DNA from 2 places in the Streptomyces sp. NPDC059679 genome. Region 1 is predicted to be linked to the other one. Evidence: predicted binding sites of a transcription regulator. Region 1 holds the regulator's gene; the other holds the start of a gene.

The links. Region 1 encodes HrcA, which represses chaperone genes, less so after heat shock. Its sites were predicted from a motif close to TTNGCACTCNGNNNNNCNGAGTGCNAA; they were not measured.
Region 2: a site for HrcA is predicted at 6,063-6,089, ahead of groL (chaperonin GroEL). Genes of this name have one in related genera too.

The regions. Positions count from the first base shown of each region.
Region 1 is NZ_JBHWES010000002.1:73,432-84,907, reverse strand. It holds gene ACFV2X_RS02975 (SpoIIE family protein phosphatase) at 1-1,865, shown strand, start outside; gene hemW (radical SAM family heme chaperone HemW) at 2,064-3,305, shown strand; gene ACFV2X_RS02965 (DUF3097 domain-containing protein) at 3,435-4,265, opposite strand; gene ACFV2X_RS02960 (MBL fold metallo-hydrolase) at 4,327-5,055, opposite strand; gene hrcA (heat-inducible transcriptional repressor HrcA) at 5,206-6,222, shown strand; gene dnaJ (molecular chaperone DnaJ) at 6,223-7,359, shown strand; gene ACFV2X_RS02945 (nitronate monooxygenase) at 7,545-8,636, shown strand; gene ACFV2X_RS02940 (16S rRNA (uracil(1498)-N(3))-methyltransferase) at 8,633-9,376, shown strand; gene ACFV2X_RS02935 (hypothetical protein) at 9,487-9,963, shown strand; gene ACFV2X_RS02930 (histidine triad nucleotide-binding protein) at 10,097-10,456, shown strand; gene ACFV2X_RS02925 (ribonuclease Z) at 10,462-11,382, shown strand.
Region 2 is NZ_JBHWES010000016.1:103,151-114,626, reverse strand. It holds gene ACFV2X_RS19490 (Lrp/AsnC family transcriptional regulator) at 1-153, opposite strand, end outside; gene ACFV2X_RS19485 (MFS transporter) at 298-1,704, shown strand; gene ACFV2X_RS19480 (hypothetical protein) at 1,723-2,085, opposite strand; gene ACFV2X_RS19475 (MurR/RpiR family transcriptional regulator) at 2,209-3,138, shown strand; gene murQ (N-acetylmuramic acid 6-phosphate etherase) at 3,235-4,170, shown strand; gene groL (chaperonin GroEL) at 4,275-5,900, opposite strand; gene ACFV2X_RS19460 (cold-shock protein) at 6,240-6,446, opposite strand; gene ACFV2X_RS19455 (MoaD/ThiS family protein) at 6,893-7,171, opposite strand; gene thrC (threonine synthase) at 7,273-8,595, opposite strand; SAM riboswitch class I at 8,613-8,757, opposite strand; gene ACFV2X_RS19445 (glucosyl-3-phosphoglycerate synthase) at 8,926-9,873, shown strand; gene ACFV2X_RS19440 (trehalose-6-phosphate synthase) at 9,948-11,408, shown strand.

The sequences.
Region 1 (11,476 bases):
CGGACTGGACCTCGCTCGACTTCCCCGCCGTCGGCCGGATTCCCGACCGGGTCGCGGACGAGGTCGTACTGCTGGTGAGCGAGTTGGTCACCAACGCCGTGGTGCACGCCGGGACGGCGGTCGAGGTGAGCTGTGCGCTGGACGTCTTAACCGGGGACGGCGAAGTGCCCTCCGTGGTCGTGGAGGTGACGGACCATCACCCCACCCGTTTCCTGCGCGGTGAGCCCCCCGACGAGGGCGAGGACCCGGTGTGCGCCGGGCACGGGCTGCGGCTGGTCGCCGAGCTCGCGGAATGCTGGGGCACGGCCTATCGCCGGGACAGCAAGACGGTGTGGTTCCAACTGCCCGTCACCGCGGTCGAGTCCGTCGCCCTTCCGGGGGAACCACTTTCAGACGGCTCATTGCCGACCGATCTGCCCACCGCCTCGGGCGACGGCCCCCTGAAGGACGGCTCCCTCAACGGCGCCTCCCTGAAGGGCGATCCGTCGAGTGGCGACACACTGAACGGCGACTCGCGCGGCGATGCGTACGCCGTCGAGCTCCTGGCCCCCGACCCCCGGCGCGTCGGCGGGCGCGACGCCGACGCCGACTGGATCCGCGAGGGCGCGCTGTCCTTCCTCGCCGAGGCGTCCGAGCTGCTGGTCGGACAGTTCGACGAGGACATGGTGACCTCGCTGGCCGCCCAGCTGCTCGTACCGCGGTTCGCCGACTGGAGCGCGGTGTGGCTCGACACGGAAGGCGGCCCGCCGCGGCTCGCCCAGGTGTGGCACGCGAGCGAGAGCCGGATCGAAACCCTCCGCCAGCTGCTCGAGAAGGAGCCGCCGGCCCTGCCCGCCACCGCACGCGGCCGGGCCGTGCCCTGGCAGTGGCCCAGCGACCCCTCCGCGTACGGGCCCGGCGGCGCGGCCCTGGCCTGCCGCCTGATCGCGGGCGGGCGCACCGTCGGCACGCTGCTGCTCGGCCGGGCCGGGCTGATGCGGGTGCCGGGCGAGGTGGCCGGACTGGTCGAGGACTTCGCCCGCCGGGTCGCGCTGGCGCTGGCCTCCGCCCGGCAGTACACGCGCCAGGAGACGATCAGCCGGGTGCTCCAGCGCGGCCTGCTGCCGTCCCGTATCGCGCGGATCCCGGGCGTGGAGTCGGCGGTGGTGTACGAGCCGACCGGCGGCACCTCGGCCGGGGGCGACTTCTACGACATCTTCCCCGCGGGGAACGGCCGTTGGGTCTTCGTCCTGGGCGACGTATGCGGCAACGGGCCGGAGGCGGCCGTGGTGACCGGGCTGGTACGGCCCTGGCTGCGGCTGCTGGCGCGCGAGGGGTACGACGTCGGGGCGGTGCTGGAACGACTCAACCGGATGCTCGGGGAGGAGGCCGTCGAGGCCGCCGTCGAGGGCGCGGCGGAGGCCGTGGCCGCGGGCGTGGGGTTGTCGGTGGGCGGTGGGGTGTCGCGGTTCCTGTCGCTGCTGTACGGGGAGCTGGTGCCGCTGGGCGAGGAGGGCAAGGACGGCATCCGCTGCACGCTCGCCAGCGCGGGACATCCGCTGCCCCTGGTCCTGCGGCCCGACGGGTCGGTGCGCACGGTCGCCGAGCCGCAGATCCTGCTGGGCGTCGTGGACGACGTCGCGTACCAGAGCGAGACCTTCGAGCTGGCGCCCGGGGAGACGCTGGTGTGCGTGACGGACGGGGTGACGGAGCACAGATCCGGCGCCCGGCAGTTCGACGACGGGGACGGGCTGGCGTCGCTGCTCGGCGACTGCGTGGGGCTGGACGCGAGCGATCTGGCGGAGCGGATCCGCCAGGCGGTGCACGCGTTCGCGGTCGAGCCGCCGGACGACGATCTGGCGATGCTGGTGCTGCGGGCGCGGTAGGAAGCGCTCCGGACGGCCACGCGGCGGAGCCGCGGAGCCGCGTACCGGGCGGCTCCCCGGCCTGACACCGGGGCTCCGCCCCCGCCAGGGGCCTGGGTCCGGCCCAGCCCCTGGCGGGGCGGGCCCCTGGACCGCGAGGCGTCCGGCCGCGGGCCTCCCGGCCGCGCGGCGTTCGGCGCGCTGCGCCGATGGCGGACAATGGGGGGCATGCCTTCCGTACTGCCCGATGGCGAGCCCATGCCCGAGGACGGCGCGCTGCCCGTGAGCGCCGTGGCCGGGGCAGCGAACCGGCCGCTCGGGTTCTATCTGCATGTGCCCTACTGCGCGACGCGCTGCGGCTACTGCGACTTCAACACCTACACCGCCACTGAGCTGCGCGGATCCGGCGGCGTGCTCGCCTCGCGCGACAACTACGCCGACATGGTCGTCGAGGAGGTCCGCCTCGCCCGCAAGGTGCTGGGGGACGACCCCCGTCCGGTCGAGACCGTATTCGTCGGGGGCGGCACCCCGACCCTGCTGGCGGCTGCCGACCTCGGGCGGATGCTCGGTGCCATCCGGGACGAGTTCGGGCTGGCGGAGGGGGCCGAGGTCACCACCGAGGCCAACCCGGAGTCGGTCGACCCGCGCTATCTGGAGCGGCTGCGGGCGGCCGGGTTCAACCGGGTGTCGTTCGGGATGCAGAGCGCCCGGCAGCACGTGCTGCGGGTACTGGACCGCACCCACACCCCGGGCCGCCCCGAGGCGTGCGTGGCCGAGGCGCGGGCGGCCGGATTCGACCATGTGAACCTGGACCTGATCTACGGCACGCCGGGGGAGCGCGACGAGGACTGGCGCGCCTCGCTGGAGGCCGCGCTGGGCGCCGGGCCCGACCATGTGTCGGCGTACGCGCTGATCGTCGAGGAGGGCACCCAGCTCGCCCGGCGGATCCGGCGCGGCGAGGTGCCGATGACCGACGACGATGTGCACGCCGATCGCTATCTCATCGCGGAGGAGATGCTGTCGGCGGCCGGGTTCCGCTGGTACGAGGTGTCGAACTGGGCCACGTCGGTCGCCGGCCGGTGCCGTCACAACGAGCTGTACTGGCGCGGAGCGGACTGGTGGGGCGCCGGCCCCGGCGCGCACAGCCATGTGGGCGGTGTGCGCTGGTGGAACGTGAAGCACCCCGGCGCCTACGCACAGGCCCTGAGCGAGGGCCGGTCCCCGGGGGCCGGCCGCGAGGTGCTGACCGACGAGGAGCGCCGGGTGGAGCGGATCCTGCTGGAGCTGCGGCTCGCGGAGGGCTGCCCGCTGGACCTGCTGGCCCCGGCGGGCGCCGCCGCGGCGTCCCGGGCCGTGGCGGACGGCCTGCTGGAGCAGGAGCCGTACGGCGCGGGCCGGGCGGTGCTCACCCTGCGAGGGCGGCTGCTGGCCGACGCGGTGGTGCGCGATCTGGTGGACTGACGCCTGATCCGAGGTGCCCGCCCGACCCGAGGCCCGGAGGACGACCCGGCGCGCCCGCCCGACCCGAGGCCCTGACCTGACGTCGGACGACCGACCCGGACCCCACAGGCCCACAGACCCACAGGCCCCCTACGGCCCGGCCGGGCCGCCCACGGTCACATGGTCGATCAGCTCCTCCACCCGCCCCAGCAGGGCCGGCTCCAGGTCCTTGTACGAGCGGACCGAGGACAGGATCCGCTGCCAGGCCGCCCCCGTGTTCTCGGGCCACCCCAGAGCCCGGCACACACCCGTCTTCCAGTCCTGGCCGCGCGGCACCGCCGGCCAGGCCGGAATGCCGACCGAGGAGGGCTTCACGGCCTCCCATACGTCGATATAGGGGTGTCCGACGATCAGTACGTGCTCGCCGGTGACCTCGGCCGCGATACGGGACTCCTTGGTGCCCGGGATCAGATGGTCGACCAGCACGCCGAGACGGGCGTCGGGGCCGGGGGAGAAGTCGCGGACGATCGCGGGCAGGTCGTCGATCCCCTCCAGGTACTCCACGACCACGCCCTCGATGCGCAGATCGTCCCCCCACACCCGCTCGACGAGCTCCGCGTCATGGCGCCCCTCCACATAGATGCGCCCCGCGCGGGCGACGCGCGCGCGGGCCTGGGGGAGGGCGAGGGAGCCGGAGGCCGTGCGGCGCGGGCCCGTGGGGGCGGCGGCGCGGGGGCGTACCAGGGTGACGACGCGACCCTCCAGAAGGAAGCCGCGCGGCTCCATGGGGAAGACCCGATGTTTACCGAAACGGTCCTCCAGAGTCACCGTGGGGCCCTGCGCGGTCTTCTCGCAGCGGATCACGGCGCCACAGAACCCGGTGGTGACCTCCTCGACGACCAGGTCGGGCTCGGCGGGCACCTCGGGCGCGGGCGCCTGGCGCTTCCAGGGCGGGGTCAGGTCCGGGTCGTACTGTCGCATCCGCATGACCCTAGCGCCGTGGCGGCGACCTCAGGAGGACACGCCGGAACGAGCCGTGAGTTCAGCGGCCGAAACGAGCCGCGAGTTCATCGCGCTGCGCCCGGACGAAACGGGCGTCCACGGCGGCGCCGTGCCCCGGGACGTACACCGCGTCCTCACCGCCGAGGGCGAGCAGCCGGTCCAGGGCGGCGGGCCACTGGCCTGGGATCGCGTCGGGGCCCGCCTGGGGCGGCCCCGACTCCTCGACCAGATCGCCGCAGAAGACCACCTCGGGCTCGCCCGGGGCCCGGCCGGGGACGAGGACGGCCAGGTCGTGGGCAGTGTGGCCGGGGCCCACGTTCGCCAGCAGGACGGGCCGGTCGCCCAGGTCCAGGGTGAGCTCGCCGCACACCAGATGGTGCGGGCGTACGAGATGGTCGGCGGCCCCGGCGGCGGCACCGGGGTCCAGGCCGTGGCGCACCGCGTCGTCGCGCAGCGCGTCCCGTTCGCGGCGCAGCAGCTCGTCGAGCCCGGCCGCCCCGTACACCTCGCAGCCCGCGAAGGCGGCGGTGCCGAAGACATGGTCGAAGTGGGGATGGGTGAGGGCGATGTGGGTGGGCCGGCGGCCGAAGAGCCGGGTGACCTCGCGCCGAACCCAGGCGCCCTCGGCCAGGTCGGCGCCGGTGTCGACGACCAGGACGCCGGTCCGGCCGGCGATCGCGCCGACGGTCGCGTCCCAGCCGGGCAGACGGCACCGGACGACGGACGGCGCGAGATCTTCCCAGCGCGCCTCTTCCCAACGGGTGTCCATACGGAGACGCTAGCTCCAGCGGTGGCAAAGCGGCGGCTCTTGCCCCGGCCACGGCACCCCGCCGTACACTGGCTGAGGGGTTCTGGCACTCGTGACCATTGAGTGCCAGGGGGAATACCTGATGAGACGGCTGGACTGGAGGTGCGCGCGGTGCTCAGCGAACGCAGACTCGAGGTACTGCGTGCGATCGTCCAGGACTATGTGGGCACGGAGGAGCCGGTCGGCTCCAAGGCGCTCACCGAGCGGCACCGGCTGGGCGTCTCCCCGGCCACGGTGCGCAACGACATGGCGGCCCTGGAGGACGAGGGCTATATCGCCCAGCCGCACACCAGCGCCGGGCGCATTCCCACGGACAAGGGCTACCGGCTGTTCGTCGACAGACTGGCCGGGGTGAAGCCCCTGTCCACGCCGGAGCGGCGGGCCATCCAGAACTTCCTGGACAGCGCCGTGGACCTGGACGACGTGGTGGGCCGTACGGTCCGGCTGCTCGCGCAGCTGACCCGGCAGGTGGCGGTGGTGCAGTACCCCTCGCTGACCCGCTCGACGGTCCGCCATGTGGAGCTGCTGGCCATGAGCCCGGCGCGGGTGATGCTGGTGCTGATCACCGACACCGGGCGGGTCGAGCAGCGCATGGTGGACTGTCCGGCGCCCGTGAGCGAGGAGTCGCTCGCGGACCTGCGGGCCAGGCTGAACAGCCGGGTCGTGGGCCGGCGGTTCGCGGATGTGCCGCAGCTGGTGCAGGATCTGCCCGAGTCCTTCGAGCAGGAGGACCGGGGTGCCGTCTCGACGGTCCTGGCCACCCTGCTGGAGACGCTGGTCGAAGAGACCGAGGAGCGGCTGATGATCGGCGGCACCGCCAATCTCACCCGCTTCGCGCATGATTTCCCCCTGACGATCCGGCCCGTGCTCGAAGCGCTTGAGGAGCAGGTCGTGCTGCTCAAGTTGCTGGGCGAGGCGAAGGACTCGGGCATGACCGTACGGATCGGTCATGAGAATGCTCACGAGGGCCTGAATTCCACTTCGGTCGTGGCAGTCGGCTACGGTTCGGGCGACGAGGCGGTCGCCAAACTCGGCGTGGTCGGACCGACCCGCATGGACTACCCCGGAACGATGGGAGCGGTACGCGCAGTGGCACGTTACGTCGGACAGATCCTGGCGGAGTCGTAAGTGGCGACGGACTACTACGCAGTCCTGGGCGTGCGGCGTGATGCCTCACAGGACGAGATCAAGAAGGCATTTCGCCGGCTCGCCCGTGAGCTGCATCCGGATGTGAATCCGGATCCCAAGACCCAAGAGCGGTTCAAGGAGATCAACGCCGCCTACGAGGTCTTGTCCGATCCTCAGAAGAAGCAGGTCTACGACCTGGGCGGAGACCCGTTGTCCGCCGCGGGCGGCGGGGGCGGCGCGGGCGGCTTCGGCGCCGGCTTCGGCAACTTCTCCGACATCATGGACGCCTTCTTCGGCACCGCGTCCCAGCGCGGCCCGCGGTCCAGGACCCGGCGCGGCCAGGACGCCATGATCCGCCTCGATATCGAGCTGACCGAGGCGGCCTTCGGGACCACCAAGGACATCCAGGTCGACACCGCGGTCGTCTGTACGACGTGCAGCGGCGAGGGTGCGGCGCCCGGCACCACGGCGCAGACCTGTGACATGTGCCGCGGCCGGGGCGAGGTGTCCCAGGTGACGCGGTCCTTCCTCGGCCAGGTCATGACCTCCCGGCCGTGCCCGCAGTGCCAGGGCTTCGGCACCGTGGTGCCGACCCCGTGCCCGGAGTGCGCGGGCGACGGGCGGATCCGCTCGCGCCGGACGCTGACCGTCAAGATCCCGGCCGGTGTGGACAACGGCACCCGGATCCAGCTCGCCGGCGAGGGCGAGGTCGGCCCGGGCGGCGGCCCGGCGGGCGATCTGTACGTGGAGATCCACGAACTGCCGCATCCGGTCTTCCAGCGCCGGGGCGACGATCTGCACTGCACGGTGACCATCCCGATGACGGCGGCGTCCCTGGGCACGAAGGTGCCCCTGGACACGCTCGACGGCCGGGAGGACGTCGACATCCGGCCCGGCACCCAGTCCGGCCAGTCGATCCCGCTCCACCAGCGCGGCGTCACCCACCTGCGTGGCGGCGGCCGAGGCGACCTGATCGTCCACGTCGAGGTGCAGACCCCGTCCAAGCTCGACCCGGAGCAGGAGGAGCTGCTGCGGCGGCTGGCCAAGCTGCGGGGCGAGGAGCGGCCGACGGGCGAATTCAAGCCAGGGCAGCAGGGGTTGTTCTCGCGCTTGAAGGATGCGTTCAACGGACGGTAGGCGCCCCCGGCCGGGGGTCCGGGGGTTGCCCCCCGGGGGAATGCAGTAAGCCAGGGCAGCAGGGGTTGTTCTCGCGTTTGAAGGATGCGTTCAACGGACGGTAGGCGCCCCCGCGGGCCTGAGGCGGCCCTGAGCGGCACCGAGCCGAGTACGGATTCACGCGGAGGACATGACACGATGTCGCCATGTCCTCCGCGTTGACCGATCTCTTTCGGTACCCGATCGTGCAGGCCCCGATGGCGGGTGGGGCCTCCTGCCCGCAGTTGGCCGCCACCGTCTCCGAGGCTGGTGGCCTCGGGTTCCTCGCCGCCGGCTACAAGACGCCGGAGGCGATGTACGAGGAGATCAAGCAGCTGCGGGGGCAGACCGCCCGGCCCTTCGGCGTGAACCTGTTCATGCCACACGCGCTCACCGCCGACCCCGCCGCCGTGGAGGTCTACCGGGAGCAGCTGGCCGGGGAGGCGGCCTGGTACGACACCCCGCTGGGCGACCCCGACGCGGGCTCCGACGACGCGTACGACGCCAAGCTGGCGATACTCCTCGACGACCCGGTCCCGGTCGTCTCGTTCACCTTCGGCTGCCCCGCCCGCGCCGTGCTCGACGCCTTCGGGAAGGTCGGGACGCGGACGGTGGTGACCGTGACCTCGCCCGCCGAGGCGCAGGCCGCCCAGTGGGCGGGCGCCGACGCCGTATGCGTGCAGGGTGTCGAGGCGGGCGGCCACCAGGGCACCCACCGCGACGACCCGCGCGCCGACGGGACGGGCGCCGGGCTCGGCCTGCTGTCGCTGCTCGCGCTGGTCCGGGAGATCGTGCAGATTCCGGTCATCGCGGCGGGCGGGCTGATGCGCGGCTCGCAGATCGCCGGGGTGCTGGCGGCGGGCGCGGTCGCGGCCCAGCTGGGGACCGCGTTCCTGGTCTGCCCCGAGTCGGGGGCCAACGCCCTGCACAAGCGGGCCATGACCGACCCGGTCTTCGGCCGTACGGAGCTGACCCGCGCCTTCTCCGGGCGCCCCGCGCGCGGGCTGGTCAACCGCTTCATGCGCGAGCACGGCCGGTACGCCCCGGCCGCCTACCCCCAGGTGCACCACCTCACCTCGGGGCTGCGGAAGGCGGCGGCGAAGGCCGGCGATCCGCAGGGCATGGCGCTGTGGGCGGGGCAGGGGCACCGGCTGGCCCGGGAGCTGCCCGCCGCGCGGCTGGTGGAGGTGCTGGCGGCCGAACTGGACGCGGCACGTGAGGGTTTGGGCGTTACGTGGGACAGAGGGGCGGTGTCGTGACCGCCCCTGTCTTCCTGGCCGACTCCCTCGCGGGGGCGGCCGTAGGGGCGCGGCTGGCGCTCGAGGGACCGGAGGGGCGGCATGCCGTGTCGGTGCGCCGGCTGCGCGTGGGCGAGCCGGTGGTGCTGACGGACGGGGCCGGTACGGGCGCCTTCGGCGCCGTGGCGGCCGTCGAGGGCAAGGACCGGCTGCTGGTCGAGGTGGCCGAGGTACGCCATGAGGTGCCGCCGAGCCCGCGGATCACCGTCGTCCAGGCGCTGCCGAAGGGGGACCGCGGCGAACTGGCAGTGGAGACCATGACGGAGACCGGCGTGGACGCCATCGTGCCCTGGACGGCGGCGCGTTGTGTGACCCAGTGGAAGGGCGACCGCGGCCTGAAGGCGCTGGGAAAGTGGCGCGCGACGGCCCGGGAGGCGGGCAAGCAGTCGCGCCGGCTCCTCTTTCCCGAGGTGATGGACGCGATGACAACCCGCCAGGTTGCTCGGCTTCTGGCCGAATCCGACTTCGCGGCCGTGCTGCACGAGGAGGGCGCCGAGCCGCTTGCGACCGCGCCGCTGCCCGCCGAGGGCAGCGTCGTGCTGGTGGTCGGCCCTGAAGGGGGCGTATCGCCCGAGGAGTTGGCGGCCTTCGCCGAGGCGGGGGCGCGTCCGTACCGCCTGGGCCCGACCGTGCTGCGCACCTCCACGGCCGGAACGGCGGCGGTCGCGCTGCTGTTGGGCCGCACGGGCCGCTGGGGCTGACGTAACCCCGGCCCGGACGGGCCCGGATGGCCCCCACCCGGCGGATCATGTGGCCGAGGTTGCTCTTCCGGTTCCCCCCGCTCCGGTGGGAACCTTTTCTTATGGGGGCAATGAGGCATCAAAGGAACGCGCTCTTCGCGGTGGTGGCGGCGGCTCTGACGATCGTCGCCGTGGCGGCGTGCGAGCCCAGGGACGACACCGGGCTCAACGCCATCGGGGTGGCGGTCACCACGGACCGGGTCAGCACGCGCGCGCTCGAAAAGGGCGGTATCGACGTGCGGTGGATGACGTGCAACGCGGACGTGAAGGGTAAGCACACGTCCGGCCCGTCGCAGGACGCGAAGGCATCCGTCCACTGCCGGGGCAAGACCGATGACGACCGCACCATCAAGGTCAGCGGCACCGTCACCTACGAGCGCAAGAACATCTGCGTTCGGGGCGATCTGACCGCCAAGGTGGACGGGCACCAGGTCTTCCAGGCCAGTGTGATCGGCGACTGCAACGCGCGGAAGACGAAGCATCCCCGGCCGTCCGGGCACACCACCCACCCGTGGGACCGGAAGACCACGGCGGGCAGCGACAAGTAGGCGGGACGGGCAGGCGGCACAGGCAGGCGGGACAAGCCGGCGCCAAGGGCACCATGCGGTTCCGGCGCGCGCCCTCCGGGCGTCCCGGTAGCATCCGGTTCCGTACCAGCCGACGTTGCGTAAGGAGCCACCGGTGGCGGGAGAACCGCAGGCCGACTGCCTGTTCTGCAAAATCGTCTCGAAGGAGGTGCCGGCGACCGTCGTCCGCGAGACCGAGACGACCGTCGCCTTCCGGGACATCAACCCCCAGGCGCCGACCCACGTCCTGGTGATCCCCAAGGTCCACTACCCGGACGCCGCCTCCCTCGCGAACGCGGAGCCGCAGATCGCCGCCGACATACTGCGCGAGGCGGGTGCGGTCGCCGCCGACGAAGAGATCGACGCCACCGGCTTCCGCGTCATCTTCAACACCGGCTCGGGCGCGGGCCAGACCGTCTTCCACGCGCACGCCCACATCCTGGGCGGCCGCGGCTTCAACTGGCCCCCCGGGTAATCCCGTTGTCCGTACGCGAACTGGTCGTCCTGGGCACCGCGAGCCAGGTGCCGACCCGGCACCGCAACCACAACGGCTATCTGCTGCGCTGGGACGGCGAGGGCATCCTCTTCGACCCCGGCGAGGGCACCCAGCGCCAGATGGTGCGGGCAGGGGTCGCGGCCCATGACATCAACCGGATCTGTGTCACCCACTTCCACGGGGACCACTCGCTGGGCCTGGCCGGGGTCGTCCAGCGGATCAACCTGGACCGGGTGCCGCACCCGGTGACCGCGCACTACCCGGCGAGCGGACAGCGCTTCTTCGAGCGGCTGCGGTACGCGACCGCGTACCGCGAAACCGTGTCGCTGGCCGAGGCGCCGGTGGCGGGGGAGGGCGGCGTCCTGGTGCGGACCGCCGCGTACACGCTGGAGGCGCGCCGGCTCTCCCACCCGGTCGAGTCCTACGGCTACCGGCTGATCGAGCCCGACGGCCGCCGCATGTTGCCGGACCGGCTCGTGGCGCACGGCATCCGCGGGCCGGAGATCGGCCGGCTGCAGCAGGAGGGGGCGCTGGAGCGGGAGGGGCGCACGGTCACGCTGGAGGAGGTCAGCGAGGTGCGGCGCGGACAGCGCTTCGCCTTCGTCATGGACACCCGGCTGTGCGAGGGCGCCCATGACCTGGCCCAGGGCTGCGACCTGCTGGTGATCGAGTCCACCTTCCTGGACGAGGACGAGCCGCTGGCGGTCGAGTACGGGCATCTCACCGCCGGACAGGCGGCTCGGCTGGCCGCGGAGGCGGGGGTGCGGCATCTGGTGCTGACCCACTTCTCACAGCGGTACGGCGACCCCACCGACTTCGAGCGCCAGGCGCGGGCGGCGGGCTTCGAGGGGGAGCTCACGGTGGCGCAGGACCTGATGAGCGTGGTGCTGCCCAAGCGGCGCTGATCGCCCGGGGCGCCCGCCGCTGTCAGTGCCATCGGGCAGACTGGCGGCAACTGTATTCATCCACATTCATCCGCATCGCATTCACTGAACGAGA
Region 2 (11,476 bases), on a different contig from region 1:
CCGCCGGTAGCGGCGGGCCACAGTCTGCGTCGATACGCCCAGCACCGCCGCGATCCGGCTGAACGGCGCCCGGCCGTCGAGGTGCAGGGCATGGATCAGGCCGCGGTCGACCTCATCAAGCGTGTACGTATCCCTCACCGAGCCGTCCGCCATGGAAGAAATCCTTCAACTCTGCCCGCTGGTTGGAACCTTCCCTCTCCGTCTGCCCAGGCTAGGCCGAGAAAGCGACAAGCGAGAAGCGAGAAAGGCAGAGGGCGGATGCCAGCAGAGACAAGAGCGGCAACAGAAGTGACAGAAGTGGCGGCGAAGGCCTATCGGTGGCGGTGGGCCGCGCTGGCTGTCCTGATGGCCGCCGAGGCGATGAACGTACTGGACTCCACGATCGTGCAGGTCGCCGCCCCGGTGATGCGCGCCGACCTCGGCGGCGCCGAGTCCGATATCCAGTGGTTCGGCGCCGCGTACACCCTCCCCTTCGCGCTGCTGCTGGTCACCGGCGGCCGGCTGGGGGACGTGGCCGGGCGGCGGCGGGTGTTCGTGGTGGGGGTGGCGGGCTTCGCGCTGGCCTCGCTGAGCTGTGCGGCGGCCACCTCCGCCGGAGTGCTGATCTCGGCGCGGGCGGTGCAAGGCGCCGCCGCCGCGCTGATCATCCCGCAGACCATCGGGCTGATCCGCACCATGTTTGACGGCCATGAGCTGGCCAAAGCGCTGGGCTGGAACGGACCGGTGGTGGGGCTGTCCGCGGTATGCGGCCCGGCGCTCGGGGCCGTGCTCACCCATGCCGACCTCTTCGGCTCCTCCTGGCGGGCGGTGTTCCTGGTCAATCTGCCCCTCGCCGCCGCCGTACTGGCCGCCGCCCGGCTGCTGCTCGAGGACCGGGCCGCCCGGCCCGTACGGTTGGACCTGCCCGGCACCGGGCTGGCGGTGCTCGGGACCGGGCTGCTCGTCCATCCGCTCATCGAGGGCGATATGGCCGGCCGGCCGCTGTGGCGCTGGGGCGCGATGGCCTCGGGCGTCGTCGTGCTGATGGTGTTCGCCCGCCAGCAGCGCCTCAGCGCCCGGCGGGGGCGCAGCCCGCTGGTCGAGCCGAGCCTGTTCCACAACCGTGGCTTCCCCGCCGCCCTGGTGACCTCGACGCTGTTCTTCGCGGTGATGAACGGCCTGATGCTGGTCGTGGTGGCGCATGCGCAACTCGGCCTCGGCCGCGACGTGCTCACCGCCGGGCTGACCCTGCTGCCCTGGTCCGGCGGGCTCGCGCTCTCGGCGTGGGTGGCGGGCGCGTATCTGGTGCCGCGCCACGGGTCGCGGGTGATGTTCGCCGGGCTCGCCGCCCTGCTGGCCGGGACGCTGTCCGCCATCGCGGTCTACCCCGGCGTCCGGCCCACCGGTTGGCCGTGGCCACTGCTCGGGGCGCTGGCGGTCAGCGGCGTCGGGCTCGGGCTGTTCACGGTCCCGTTCTTCACCGCCGCGCTCTCCCGGGTGCGGCCACATGAGACCGGGTCCGCCGCCGGGCTACTCAACGCGGTCCAGCAGCTCGGCGCCACGCTCGGCATCGCCCTGCTCGGCACCGCCTTCTTCCATGGCCTGGCGTCGCCCGCCGGGCCGGGGGCCGCGGCGGATGCGGCTCAGCACGCGCTCTGGGTCGCCGTGGGGCTGATCGCCGCCGCGACCGCGACGGCGACCCTGATGCGCGGCCCGCGCGAATGACCGCCCGCACCGCGACCGTCATACGGTCCCGAGCGCCCCCACCCGCGCCACCGCCACCGCCGTCTTGCCGCACACCCAGTGCGGATCCGGCCCCAACTCCGGCTCCACGTCCAGCGCGTGGGGATCGCCGCCCTCCGTGCACACCGGGCACAGCGGCCAGCGGCCGTACCGTTCGAGCAGGGCGTCCTGTACATCCTGGGCCACCAGCCCGGCCAAGTACGCGGCGCCCTCAGGCCACTGCTCGACCCACCATCTGCGGTGTGCGATGGAGTCCTCGACGAGCGAGACGATATCCGCCTGGGCCACTTCTCCCGCCGCGAGATCGGCGAGCACCAGTGCCCGTGCCGCGTGCAGTGCCTGTTCGAGCTTCATGAGACCCATTGTCACCTTTGAGCACAACTGGCGCCCGTCGGTCAGCGCGCACGACGGCAGCGCGGGGCCCCTTGACGGCCCCTCTTGACGACCCCCTTGACGTCCCCCGAGCGCTGAAAATATCTTTCACAGGTGAGTAGCAAGCTGAAGGAAACTTTCACCGTGCCCGAAGCCACTCCACCCGCCCCCGCCGCCCTCGCGGCCAAGGTCCGCACCCTCGCGCCCTCCATGACCCGCTCGATGCAGCGCGTCGCCGAGGCCGTGGCGGGGGATCCGGCCGGTTGTGCCGCGCTCACCGTCACCGGGCTCGCCGAGCGCACCGGCACCAGCGAGGCCACCGTCGTCCGCACCTCGCGGCTGCTCGGCTACCCCGGCTACCGCGATCTGCGCCTCGCGCTCGCCGCGCTCGCCGCGCAGCAGGCGGCCGGCCGCGCCCCGGCCGTCACGGCGGACATCGCCGTGGACGACCCCATCGCCGACGTCGTCACCAAGCTCGCCCAGGAAGAGCAGCAGTGCCTGGCCGACACCGCCGCCGGTCTTGACACCAGCCAGCTCGAAGCGGCCGTCACCGCGCTCTCCACCGCCCGCCGGATCGATGTCTACGGCGTCGGCGCCTCCAGCCTGGTCGGCCAGGACCTGGTCCAGAAGCTGCTGCGCATCGGACTGATAGCGCATGCCCACGCCGACCCGCACCTCGCGGTCACCAACGCCGTGCAGCTGCACTCCGGCGACGTCGCCCTCGCGATCACCCATTCGGGCCGTACCACCGACGTCATCGAGCCCCTGCGCGTCGCCTTCGAACACGGAGCCACCACCGTCGCGATCACCGGCCGCCCCGACGGTGAGGTCGCGCAGTACGCGGATTTCGTGCTCACCACGTCCACCGCCCGCGAGAGCGAGCTGCGCCCGGCCGCGATGTCCAGCCGCACGAGTCAACTTCTCGTCGTGGACTGCCTCTTCATAGGTGTGGCGCAGCGTACGTACGAGGCGGCCGCGCCCGCGCTGGCGGCCTCGTACGAAGCGCTCGCCCACCGGCATGACCCCCGGCCCGGCCCCCGCTGACCGAGCGTCGACCGAGTCGGGACACCCCCCGTATCGACGGGGCCCCATACCGGCGGGCCCCGTCACCACCCCCGTACCGGAAAGAGCCGCTTCGTCATGACTTCCGCCGCTGAACAGGAACAGCTGCGCGCCCAGCTGGACACGCTCACCACCGAGGCGTTCCGCCCCGAGCTCGCCGAGATCGACCGGCTGGAGACCATCGAGATCGCCCGCATCATGAACGGCGAGGACGCGGCCGTGCCCGCGGCCGTCGCCACCCAGCTCCCGCGGATCGCCGCCGCGATCGACGACATCGCCGAGCGCATGGCCCGCGGCGGCCGGCTGATCTACGCGGGCGCGGGCACCGCCGGGCGGCTCGGCGTGCTCGACGCCAGCGAGTGCCCGCCCACCTTCAACACGGACCCGGACCGGGTCGTCGGGCTGATCGCGGGCGGCCCCGCCGCCATGGTGACCTCCATCGAGGGCGCCGAGGACAGCAAGGAGCTGGCCGCCGCCGACCTCGACGCGCTGGGCGTCGGCGCCGACGACACCGTCGTCGGCATCTCCGCCTCCGGCCGCACCCCGTACGCGGTCGGCGCGGTCGAGCACGCGCGCAGGCTCGGGGCGCTCACCGTCGGGCTGTCGTGCAACGCGGGCTCGGCGCTCGCGGCGGCGGCCGAGCACGGTATCGAGGTCGTGGTCGGTCCTGAGCTGCTGACCGGCTCCACCCGGCTGAAGGCGGGCACGGCCCAGAAGCTCGTGCTCAACATGGTCTCGACCATCACCATGATCCGGCTGGGCAAGACCTACGGAAACCTGATGGTCGATGTGCGCGCCTCGAACGAGAAGCTGCGCGCGCGTTCGCGCCGTATCGTCTCCCTGGCCACCGGCGCCCCCGATCCGCAGATCGAGGCCGCGCTGGCCGCCAGCGACGGGGAGACCAAGCACGCCATCCTGGCCATCCTCGGCGGGGTCGACGCCCCCACCGCCACCCGGCTGCTGAGCGAGTCGGACGGCCATCTGCGCGCGGCCCTGGAGGCCGCGCAGGCGTAAAAGCTGCATACAGCAAACGCCGTCGGGGCGGCACCCTGGAAGAGGGTGCCGCCCCGACGTACCCGATGTTCCGGGCGGACAGCCAATCGACGTGAAGTCGCCGATCAGAAGTCCATGTCACCGCCCGGCATGCCGCCCGGAGCGCCCGCCGCGGCGGCCTTCTCCGGCTTGTCGGCGATGACGGCCTCGGTGGTCAGGAACAGCGCGGCGATCGACGCGGCGTTCTGCAGCGCGGAGCGCGTGACCTTGGCCGGGTCGATGATGCCCTCGGCGATCAGGTCGACGTACTCGCCGGTCGCGGCGTTCAGGCCGTGGCCCGGGGTCAGGTTGCGCACCTTCTCCACCACGACGCCGCCCTCGAGGCCGGCGTTGACCGCGATCTGCTTCAGCGGGGCCTCGAGCGCCAGGCGCACGGCCTGGGCGCCGGTGGCCTCGTCGCCGTCCAGCTCCAGCTTGTCGAAGACCGAGACGGTCTGCAGCAGGGCCACGCCACCACCGGCGACGATGCCCTCCTCGACGGCGGCCTTGGCGTTGCGCACCGCGTCCTCGATGCGGTGCTTGCGCTCCTTGAGCTCGACCTCGGTGGCGGCACCGGCCTTGATGACGGCCACGCCGCCGGCCAGCTTCGCCAGGCGCTCCTGGAGCTTCTCGCGGTCGTAGTCCGAGTCCGAGGACTCGATCTCGGCGCGGATCTGGTTGACGCGGCCCTGCACCTGATCGGTGTCGCCGGCGCCGTCCACGATGGTGGTCTCGTCCTTGGTGACGGTCACCTTGCGGGCGCGGCCGAGCAGGTCGACGCCCGCGTTCTCCAGCTTGAGGCCGACCTCCTCGGAGATGACGGTGCCACCGGTGAGGATGGCGATGTCGCCGAGCATGGCCTTGCGGCGGTCACCGAAGCCCGGGGCCTTGACGGCGACGGACTTGAAGGTGCCACGGATCTTGTTGACGACCAGGGTCGCCAGGGCCTCGCCCTCGATGTCCTCGGCGATGATCAGCAGCGGCTTGCCCGACTGCATGACCTTCTCCAGCAGCGGGAGGAGGTCCTTCACACTGCTGATCTTCGAGTTGACGATCAGGATGTACGGGTCGTCGAGCGACGCCTCCATACGCTCCATGTCGGTGGCGAAGTACGGGGAGATGTAACCCTTGTCGAAGCGCATGCCCTCGGTGAGCTCGAGCTCGAGCCCGAAGGTCTGCGACTCCTCGACGGTGATGACGCCTTCCTTGCCGACCTTGTCCATCGCCTCGGCGATGAGCTCGCCGATCTGGGTGTCGGCGGCGGAGATGGAGGCGGTGGAGGCGATCTGCTCCTTGGTCTCCACGTCCTTGGCCTGCTCGAGCAGCTGGGCGGAGACGGCCTCGACGGCCTTCTCGATGCCGCGCTTGAGGGCCATCGGGTTGGCGCCCGCGGCAACGTTCCGCAGGCCCTCCTTGACCAGCGCCTGGGCGAGGACGGTCGCGGTCGTCGTGCCGTCACCGGCGACGTCGTCCGTCTTCTTCGCGACCTCCTTGACCAGCTCGGCGCCGATCTTCTCGTACGCGTCCTCGAGCTCGATCTCCTTGGCGATGGACACACCATCGTTGGTGATCGTGGGGGCGCCCCACTTCTTCTCGAGGACGACGTTGCGACCCTTGGGGCCGAGGGTGACCTTGACGGCGTCGGCGAGCTGGTTCATCCCGCGCTCGAGGCCGCGCCGCGCCTCCTCGTCGAACGCGATGATCTTGGCCATGTGAAGTGGTCCTCCCAAGACGGGGTGGATTGCTCCGGACCGCGCCTGGCGCCCGCGACGGACGGTCTGTCTGCCGTGCGGTTCCTTGCCCCGCACGGTCCGACGGACCTCACCGACCCGATCCTTCTGTCACTCTCATGCTCAGAGTGCTAACGCCAATGATTAGCACTCGACCCCTTAGAGTGCAAGCGCCCAAAGGGCTACCAGGAAGAACTTGCTGGTCACAGTGGTGGGATGAGCCGGTCATGGTGATCGTCTGCGGACACGTCAAAGGGCCCGCTACCCCTGCGGGTACGGGCCCTCTGAACAGTCCAGTCAGCTGCCTCGCGTCGGCGCGCTTCAGCCAACAGCCACGCGGACCATGTCCGCCTGCGGCCCCTTCTGACCCTGCGAGATCTCGAACTCGACCCGCTGGCCTTCCTCGAGGGTGCGGTAGCCGTCCATCTGGATCGCGCTGTAGTGGACGAACACGTCCGCACCACCGTCGACCGCGATGAAGCCGTACCCCTTCTCCGCGTTGAACCACTTGACGGTGCCCTGAGCCATTCCTAACTCCCCTATTGCTGGCCCTTGCGCAGGACCGCACTCCGCGGACCCGGGTCAGACCTCACCCCCCGAGTCGAGGGGGGTGTGCGCCGGAACGCGTCGACCGCCGCTGAATGTATCTGTCCAACTGCCCTGTGCAACAGGTCAATCGGACGAGAATTCTGGCGACGGTCGAACGGTAATAAGTGGCAAATTCCCGTGAATCCGGGGCAAGCCGGGTCGGACATAAGGGATTAACCCGGCAATTCACGCGCACACTTCACGCACAAGTTGACGAGTTCTCATATGCGGCCGACGCGGCGCCGACACTAGGGGGATCCCTTCAACTGTATCGCGATTCAAGACACGGAATCGCCCCGTCCGTTTCTATCAGGACGGGGCGATTCCGTTTAACCCGGGGTCATGTATTCCGTTTAAGCCGCGGTCAGGGCGGGGTCAGGACCGGCTCAGCAGCCGCCCGCGACCGCCGGAATGATCGAGACTCCGGCGCCGTCCGGGGTCGCCGTCTCCAGGCCCTCCGCGAAGCGCACATCGTCGTCATTGACGTAGACATTCACGAAACGGCGCAGCTTGCCGGTGTCGTCCAGAACGCGGGCCGCGATGCCCTGGTGGTTGCGGTCCAGGTCCGTCAGAACCTCGGCAAGGGTCGTCCCCTCGGCGCTGACCTCGGCCTGCCCGCCGGTGTAGGTGCGGAGGATGGTGGGGATCCGGACATTGACGCTCATGCGGGTTTCACCTTCTGTGGGAAGTGCTGCGGGAAGCGAGGGCGAATTCGAGGGGCGAATTCAAGCCAGCTGGTAAGAGCCGAGCTATGCGCCGAGCCGATTCAGCCCAGACCAGCCTCGCGGAACGCGTCGAGACTCGGGCGGATCACCGCCGTGGGCCCAGTCGTCGGGGCGACCGCGTCAAGCGTTTTGAGGCCGTCTCCGGTGTTGAGCACGACGGTGGTGAGGGTGGGGTCAAGCACCCCGTTCTCGAGCAGCTTCTTCGCCACGCCCAGGGTCACCCCGCCCGCGGTCTCCGCGAAGATCCCCTCCGTACGGGCCAGCAGCTTGATCGCGTCGACGACCTGCTCGTCGTTCACGTCCTCCACCGCCCCGCCCGTGCGGCGCGCGATGTCCAGCACATACGGCCCGTCCGCCGGGTTGCCGATGGCCAGCGACTTGGCGATGGTGTTCGGCTTCTGCGGCCGCACCACGTCATGGCCGGCCTTGAAGGCGGTGGAGACCGGGGAGCAGCCCTCGGCCTGGGCTCCGAAGATCTTGTACGGCTTGTCCTCGACGAGGCCGAGCGCGATGAGCTCCTTCAGCCCCTTGTCGATCTTTGTGAGCTGCGAGCCGGACGCGATCGGGATGACCAGTTGGTCCGGCAGCCGCCAGCCGAGCTGTTCGCAGATCTCGTACGCGAGGGTCTTGGACCCCTCCGCGTAGTACGGGCGGAGGTTCACGTTGACGAAGCCCCAGCCCTCGCCCGCCGGGTCGCCGATCAGCTCGCTGCAGAAGCGGTTGACGTCGTCGTACGTGCCCTCGATGGCGACCAGGTCGCCGCCGTAGATGGCGGCCATGACGACCTTGCCCTGCTCCAGGTCGTGCGGGATGAAGGTGCAGGAGCGCAGGCCCGCCCGGGCGGCCGCGGCGCCGACCGCGCCCGCGAGGTTTCCGGTGGAGGAGCAGGAGAGGGTGGTGAAGCCGAAGGCGCGGGCGGCCTCGACGGCCTGGGCGACCACGCGGTCCTTGAAGGAGTGCGTCGGGTTCCCGGAGTCGTCCTTGATGTGCAGTTCGCCGGTCACCCCCAGCTCGCGGGCCAGGTTGTCGGCCTTCACCAGCTTGGTGAAGCCGGGGTTGATGTTGGGCTTGTCGGCCACGTCCGCCGGGACGGGCAGCAGCGGGGCGTAGCGCCAGATGTTGTTCGGCCCGGCCTCAATCCGCTTGCGCAGCCCCTCGGGGTCGCCGGTCGGCAGGTCGTACGCGACTTCGAGCGGTCCGAAACACTCCGCACAGGCGAAAATGGGGCCGAGGGGGAAACGCTCCCCGCACTCGCGACAGGACAGGGCGACGGCGGGCCCGAGCGAGACGGAGGAACCAGCGGAACCGGCAGAACCAGCGGAATCAGCGGATCCGGTAGAGCTTTCGACAGCTTGCACAGCCATGGAGGCGAGGCCCTTTCTCCTCATCTTCCTCACGGCGCATCTCGCCGCGAGCCGGAATTGGCACCTTCCCTAGCCGGGCCCCGCTTCGCATGACGAATCAGGACTGGCTGGAGGGTTGCCGGGGCTTCAACGGGCCGTTCCCTCTGCCCCTCTGGATGAGCGGTATGACGCCGGCCGAGCCGGCGTGTTTATCGCACGGGACCCCCGACATACAGCGGTCACGTGCGCTGTTCAAGACTGTAACCGAAGGCCCTGATGGTTGAGATAGTCGTCCGAAGCGCGAGATGGATCACAGCTGACGCGCGCGATCCACAACAGGGAGGCATGGCCGTGCTGGAAGATGTCGAGCGCTGGCTGAAGGAGCGGTCCTGGTCCGCCGACGACCGTCCGCTGACGCGCCTGCTCGCCGCCAAGCGCGCCACGGGCCGGACCGTGAGCGTCGTCCTGCCCGCCCTCAACGAGGAGGCGACGGTCGGCGAGATCGCCGCGGCCATCCGCCGCGACCTGATGGGCGAGGCCGCGCCGCTGGTCGACGAGCTGGTGGTGGTGGACTCCGGGTCCACCGACCGCACCGCCGAGGTCGCCGCGGCGGCCGGGGCGAGGGTCGTGCACCGGGACTCCCTGCTGCCCGAGCTGCCGACGCTGCCCGGCAAGGGCGAGGTGCTGTGGCGCTCGCTGCTGGCGACCAGCGGCGACATCATCTGCTTCATAGACGCCGACCTGCGCGAATTCGACGCCCGCTTCGTCTCCGGGATCGTCGGCCCGCTGCTGACCGACCCGGACGTACAGCTGGTCAAGGGGATGTACGACCGGCCGCTCGGTGGCGCCGCAGGCCAGGGCGGACGGGTCACCGAGCTGGTCGCCCGGCCGCTGCTGAATCTGCACTGGCCGCAACTGGCCGGGTTCGTACAGCCGCTCGGCGGTGAGTACGCGGCGCGCCGCTCGCTGCTGGAACGGCTGCCGTTCCCCGTCGGATACGGGGTGGAGCTGGCCATTCTCATCGACTCGCTGCACACGGTCGGGCTCGACGCGCTCGCCCAGGTGGACCTCGGCGTGCGCAAACACCGCCACCAGGACCCGCAGGCGCTCGGCCGGATGGCGGCCACGATCTACCGCACGGCCCAGCTGCGGCTGGCCCGCGGGCATCTGGTGCGGCCGCGGCTGACCCAGTTCGACCGGGGCGAGGCCGGTTTTGTGGCGCGGACCAGCGATGTGGACACGGAGGAGCGGCCGCCGATGATCGAGATCCCGGAGTATGTGGAGCGGCGGGCGGCGTGACACCCGCCTGCCCCGACCGGGGCAAGAAACCGCACGCACGTTTGCGCGACGCATGAGGTGGCTAGGTACGCGACATGGCCTCTGAGCACAGTGCTGCACAGGTCCTCGTCGCGTCCAACCGCGGCCCGGTCTCCTACACCCTGCGGGAGGACGGTTCGCTCGACGCCAAGCGCGGCGGCGGCGGGCTGGTCTCCGGTCTCAGTGCCATAGGGCCGGACGCCGGGGCCGTATGGGTCTGCGCGGCGCTGGGCGACGGCGACCGCGAGGCGGCCGGGCGGGCCGGGACCGGGCATCTGGACGCGGGCGACACCGGCGGGCAGCTGGTGCGGATGCTCGACATCGCGCCGGAGGTCTTCGACGCCGCGTACAACGGCATCGCGAACTCGGTGCTGTGGTTCGTCCACCACCTGCTCTACCAGACGCCGCTCGAACCCGTCTTCGGCGCGGAGTTCCGCGCCCAGTGGGACGCCTACGAGGCGTACAACGCGGCCTTCGCGGACGCCCTCGCCCAGGAGGCCGCCGACGGCGCGGCCGTGCTGATCCAGGACTACCACCTGGCGCTGGTGCCAGGGCTGCTCCGCGAGCGGCGGCCCGACCTGCGGATCGGCCACTTCTCGCACACCCCCTGGGCGCCCCCGGACTACTACCGGCTGCTGCCGGACGATGTGGCGGCGGGCGTGCTGCGCGGCATCCTCGGCGGTGACCGCGCCGCGTTCCTCACCGAGCGCTGGGCCCTGGCCTTCGCCGACTGCGCCGCGGCCGTGCTCGGCGCGGAGGTGGTGCGGGACGGCGCGCGGCTGTCCGTGCGCCTCGACGGGCGCGAGACCCGGCTGGGCGTGCACGGCCTCGGCGCGGACGCGGACTTCCTGCTCCAGCGGTCGCGGGCCGCGGACGTCGACGAGCGGCTGACGGCGCTGCGCGCGCAGATCGGCCCCGGGCGCAGAACCGTCGTCCGGGTGGACCGCACCGAGCTGTCCAAGAACATCGTCCGCGGGCTGCTGGCCTACCGGCGGCTGCTGGAGACCCGCCCCGAGTGGCGGGAGCGCGTGGTGCACATCGCCTTCGCCTACCCCTCCCGCCAGGACCTGGCCGTCTACCGCGACTACACCGAGCAGGTGCGGCTGGTCGCCGCCGGGATCAACGCCGAGTACGGCACGGAGGGCTGGCAGCCGGTCGCCCTCCATGTGAAGGACGACTTCGCGCGGTCCCTGGCCGCCTACCGGCTGGCCGACGTGGCCCTGGTCAACCCGATCCGGGACGGGATGAACCTGGTCGCCAAGGAGGTGCCGGTGGTCTCCGAGCGCGGCTGCGCGCTGGTGCTGTCGCGGGAGGCCGGGGCGTACGCGGAGCTGGGCGAGGCCGCGCTGGTAGTCAACCCGTACGACATCGAGGCGACGGCGCGGGCGCTGCACGAGGCGCTGTCGATGGGGGACGGCGAGCGGGCGGAGCGTACGAAGCGGCTGGTGGCCGCGGCGACGGCGCTGCCGCCCGCGCAGTGGTTCCTCGCGCAGCTGCGGGAGCTGACGGAGACCTGACGCCGGGGGTTCGGTGAGGGCCGCGGGTCTGCCACCCGCGGCCCGGAAAGGTCTGACGCCCGCGGCTC